2 regions of the Streptomyces marincola genome follow, and region 1 is predicted to be linked to the other one. Evidence: riboswitches for the same ligand, from Rfam matches in the RefSeq annotation. Region 1 holds a riboswitch; the other holds the start of a gene.
What was found. A riboswitch is a leader RNA that binds a small molecule or an ion and turns the genes downstream of it on or off. The one in region 1 is predicted to bind cobalamin.
Positions count from the first base shown of each region.

Region 2: it holds a riboswitch for cobalamin, as region 1 does, so the genes downstream of both, LC193_RS21570 (ribonucleoside-diphosphate reductase subunit alpha) here and LC193_RS06415 (VWA domain-containing protein) in region 1, are expected to answer to the same signal.

Region 1 is NZ_CP084541.1:1,516,026-1,518,218, forward strand. It holds gene LC193_RS06415 (VWA domain-containing protein) at 1-1,025, opposite strand, end outside; cobalamin riboswitch at 1,053-1,199, opposite strand; gene cbiE (precorrin-6y C5,15-methyltransferase (decarboxylating) subunit CbiE) at 1,252-2,193, shown strand, end outside.
Region 2 is NZ_CP084541.1:4,888,562-4,890,754, forward strand. It holds gene LC193_RS21570 (ribonucleoside-diphosphate reductase subunit alpha) at 1-1,047, opposite strand, end outside; cobalamin riboswitch at 1,086-1,248, opposite strand; gene LC193_RS21575 (GNAT family N-acetyltransferase) at 1,241-1,801, opposite strand; gene LC193_RS21580 (DUF2079 domain-containing protein) at 1,897-2,193, opposite strand, start outside.

The DNA.
Region 1 (2,193 bases):
CCGAGCAGTTCGTCCAGCAGGTCCTCGTCGAGCCCCGGGGCGTCGAACGGCTTGCGCCGCCGCCGGTGCGGCAGCGCGAGGACCGCGGCCCTGCGGATGTCGGCGCGGGTCACCTCGTCCCTGCCCTCCCACGCGGCGTGGGCGACGGCGGTCCTGGCGGTGACGATGTCGGCGCGCAGCCCGTCCACGTCGAAGGCGGCGCACACCTCGGCTATCTTCAGCAGCGCCGCGTCGCCAAGGCGCACGTTCCCGACGTGCGCGCGCGCCGCCTCGATCCGTTCCGTGAGCGCGGCGTCGGCCGCCCGGTAGCGCGCGGCGAACGCGCCGGGGTCGGTGTCGTGGGCGATCCGCCGCCTGACCACCTCGGCGCGCAGCCGCGGCTCCCTGGGCGCCGCCACCTCGACGGTCAGCCCGAACCGGTCGAGCAACTGCGGTCGCAGCTCGCCCTCCTCCGGGTTCATCGTGCCGATGAGCACGAACCGGGCGGCGTGCTCGACGGAGACGCCGTCCCGTTCGACCGTGGCGCGGCCCATCGCGGCGGCGTCGAGCAGCAGGTCGACGAGGTGGTCGTGCAGCAGGTTGACCTCGTCCGCGTACAGGATGCCCCGGTGGGCGCGGGCGAGCAGGCCGGGCTCGAACTCGACCTTGCCCTGGGCCAGCGCGCGCTCCAGGTGGAGCGAGCCGAGGACGCGGTCCTCGGTGGCGCCCACCGGCAGTTCGACGAGCCGCACGGGCCGCGTCTCGGTGGCGGCGTCCGCGGGGAACGGGCCGTCGGGCGAGGCGGCGCCCGGGTCGTGCGGGTCGCTGGAGAAGCGGTCCCCCGCCACGACGTCGATGGGCGGCAGCACGGCCGCGAGCGCGCGCACCGCGGTCGACTTGGCGGTGCCCTTCTCGCCCCGGATGAGCACGCCGCCGATGTCCGGGGAGACGGTGGTGAGGATCAGCGCCAGACCCATGTCGTCGAGTCCGCCGGGGTGCCCGGCGTCGCAGCCGAGAACCGCGGAAAAGGGGTACTGCGTCGGCATGTGAGGCTCCCGCTCGCTTCGCCATCCTCAAGTGGTCGGCGCGAGGCCGGTCTTCGGACTTGCCGGGTCCCTGCTCGACGTGAGCGGGCCTGGTTCACCGCAGCGGGCCTGTGCCGGAATCTCACCGGCTTCCCAGATTCTCCCCACCGGCCTGCCCCGCCGTTTCCGACGGCTGGACCACTGGGGCACCTCGTGCCTTTCGGCGTTCACGATAGCCTCTCGCCCCATGACGGACGCCAGGGGAGTGCCCGCGGACCCGGAGGACCGGCCGCGCATCACGGTCGTCGGCATCGGCGCGGACGGCTGGAACGGGCTGCCGCCGCGGCTGCGGGCCGCCGTGCGGGACGCCCGCGTCCTCCTGGGCGGTCGCAGGCACCTGGGCCTGGTGCCGCCCGTTCCCGGGCAGCGGCGCGAGACGTGGCCCACGCCGCTGCGCGAGGGGCTTCCCGCCCTGCTCGACGCGCTCGGGGCCGGGCCCGTCGTCGCCCTGGCCTCGGGCGACCCGCTGGTGTCGGGCGTCGGCTCGACGCTCGTCGACCTGCTCGGCGCGGACGCGGTCTCGATCGAGCCGGCGGTCTCCTCCGTGGCCCTGGCACGGGCCCGCATGGGCTGGCCGGCCGAGAGCGCGGACGTGCTGACGCTGGTCGGCCGCGACCCGCACCTGCTGCTGCGCGCGCTCGCCCCCGGCCACCGCCTCCTGGTCCTCTCCCCCGACCGGAACGGCCCCGCCGCGGTCGCGGGCCTCCTGGCCGGCGCCGGGTACGGCGCGAGCACGATGACGCTCCTCGGCGACCTCGGCGCGGACACGGAGTCGCGCAGGGCGGCGACGGCCGCCGACTGGCTCGCCGCCCCGCCGCCCGAGGTACCCGCGCTGCACGTGCTCGCCCTCGACCTGCGCGGTCCCGGCGTCAGCTGGGCCACCGGGCTGCCGGACGACGCGTACGAGCACGACGGCCAGCTCACCCGGCGCGACCTGCGCGCGGCGGCGCTCGCGCGGCTCGCGCCCGCGCCGGGCGCGCACCTGTGGGACGTGGGCGCGGGGGCCGGTTCCGTCGGCATCGAGTGGCTGCGGACCCACCCGGCCTGCCGGGCGAGCGCGGTCGAGGCCAGGCCAGAGCGGGCGGCGCGCGTCCGGCGCAACGCGCGGCGGCTGGGCGTTCCCGCGCTC
Region 2 (2,193 bases), 3.4 Mb from region 1:
CTCGCCCGTGTTGTCGCGCAGTTCGAGGAACTCCTCGATGTCGGCGTGCCAGGTCTCCAGGTAGACGCAGGCCGCGCCCTTGCGCCGGCCGCCCTGGTTGACGGCGGCGACGGAGGCGTCCAGGGTGCGCAGGAACGGGACGATGCCGTTGGACTTGCCGTTGGTGCCCCGGATGAGGGAGCCGCGGGCCCTGACCCGGGTGTAGGACAGGCCGATGCCGCCGGCGTGCTTGGACAGCCTGGCCACCTGGTGGTAGCGCTCGTAGATGGAGTCCAGTTCGTCCTTGGGCGAGTCGAGCAGGTAGCAGGACGACATCTGCGGGTGGCGCGTGCCCGAGTTGAACAGGGTGGGGGACGAGGGCAGGTAGGCGAGGCTGCTCGTCAGCCGGTACAGCTCGGCCACCTCGGCGAGGGCCTGCTCCGAGTCGCCGTCCGCCAGGCCGCAGGCGACGCGGAGCAGGAAGTGCTGCGGGGTCTCGATGACGCGGCGCGTGAGGGGGTGGCGCAGCAGGTAGCGGGACTCGACCGTGCGCAGCCCGAAGTACTCGAAGCGGTCGTCGGCGCCCTCCGCGACGGCCGCCTCGGCCAGCGCGTCGAGGCGGTCGGCGTGCCGCCGCACGAACGCGGCGGTGCCGTCCCCGATCAGGCCCTCGCGGTGGCCGGTGGCGACGGAGGCGGAGAACGAGACGGCGCCCTGGCCGGCGGCCTCGTCGCGGATGGCGAGGCTGAGCAGCCGGGCCGCGAGCCGCGAGTACGCGGGGTCCTCGGCGATGAGCCCGGCCGCCGCCTCGATGGCGAGCGAACGCAACTCCGCCTCGTCCGAGCCCGCGTGGCGACCGCGGAGAACGGCGGTCGCCACCCGGTCGGGGTCGGCGGCGGGCAGGTCGGCGGTGAGGTCGGTCAGCAGGCGCGGCAGCGCGGCTGTGACCGGCTCCGCGGGTGCGACGGGTGCGGTGGTCACTCGATGCTCTCCCTCGAATCGCGGCGGCCAAGGGGCCGGGCGGGCAGGCGGGCGCGTCGAGGCATGCGTGTGGTAAGGCAAAGGCATACCGCGATACGTCCGTCGGCCCAGCCCACGAGGCCCGGACAGGTTCGGCACCGTCGGCAGGGGTCGGACTCGCGATGGGTAGCACGAAACCACCCATCGCACACCATTGCGGGACAGTTCCGGAATCGCACCGGATTCCCTGCGGCGACAGCGAGCACGAGCATACATCTTGTGCTGCGTGGACCGGGCGCCCCTATATGTTGTGCTGTTCGCCTCCCTCGTGGGCGAGTTCCAGTGCGAACGCGTGAAGCCGCAGGCCCGGAAGCGGCTCCCAGTCGCGCTCAGGCGCCCGAACGAACCCGAGGCGCCCGTACAACCGGTGGGCCGTGTGCATTCGCGACTGACTGGAAATGACGACACGCCGCGCTCCCGCCCGGCGCGCCCGGAGCAGGCAGGCGCGCACGAGGGCTTCGCCCACGCCGCGCCCGCGGGCCGCCCGGGTCACCGCGAGCATCCTGAACTCCGCCTCACCCGGCCCCGCGACCTCCGCCAGCGGGCCGCCCGCGCCGACGAACGTGACGCAGCCGAGCAGCCCGTGGGGCCCGTGGGGCGCGTCCTCGCCGGCGGGTCCCGTGGCGACCAGCACCTCGGCGTGCGCGGCGCGCGTGCGCGCGTCCCGCAGGTCCGGCAGGTAGGGGTCGGCGGGGCCGAGGTCGAGCAGCCCGTCGGCGAGGTAGGTGTCCGCGACCAGCTCGCCGGCCGCGTCGAGTTCGGCGGGCGCGGCGGCCCTGACCGTGATGTCGGTGGTGTCCATGGCGGCAGTCTCCGTGCCGCGGGGCCGGTCCACCAGCGGGTTTCCGGCCCCGGGCCGCTGCCGGGCGCGTGCGCGGGGAGCCGGGGCCGGCCGGGTCACGACCCCTCGGCGCGCAGCACCCAGAAGCCGCTCTCCTGGGCCGCGACCGTCCAGCGCGGCCCCTGCGGGTAGAGGCGCGCGGCGTACGCGGTCAGGGACTCGGCGGTGTGGCCCGGGTCGTAGTAGGCGATCCAGTCCGGCACGAGGTCGCCGCTGCCGCCGATCCAGAACACCCGGCAGCGCTGCGTGAGATGGGCGATCGGCCGGACGTTCGCCGCCACCTCGGCGCCGTCGGGGACGGCGGCCATGACGCGTTCCCCCGCCGCGGCCAGGGGGCCCGCCCGGTAGGTCTC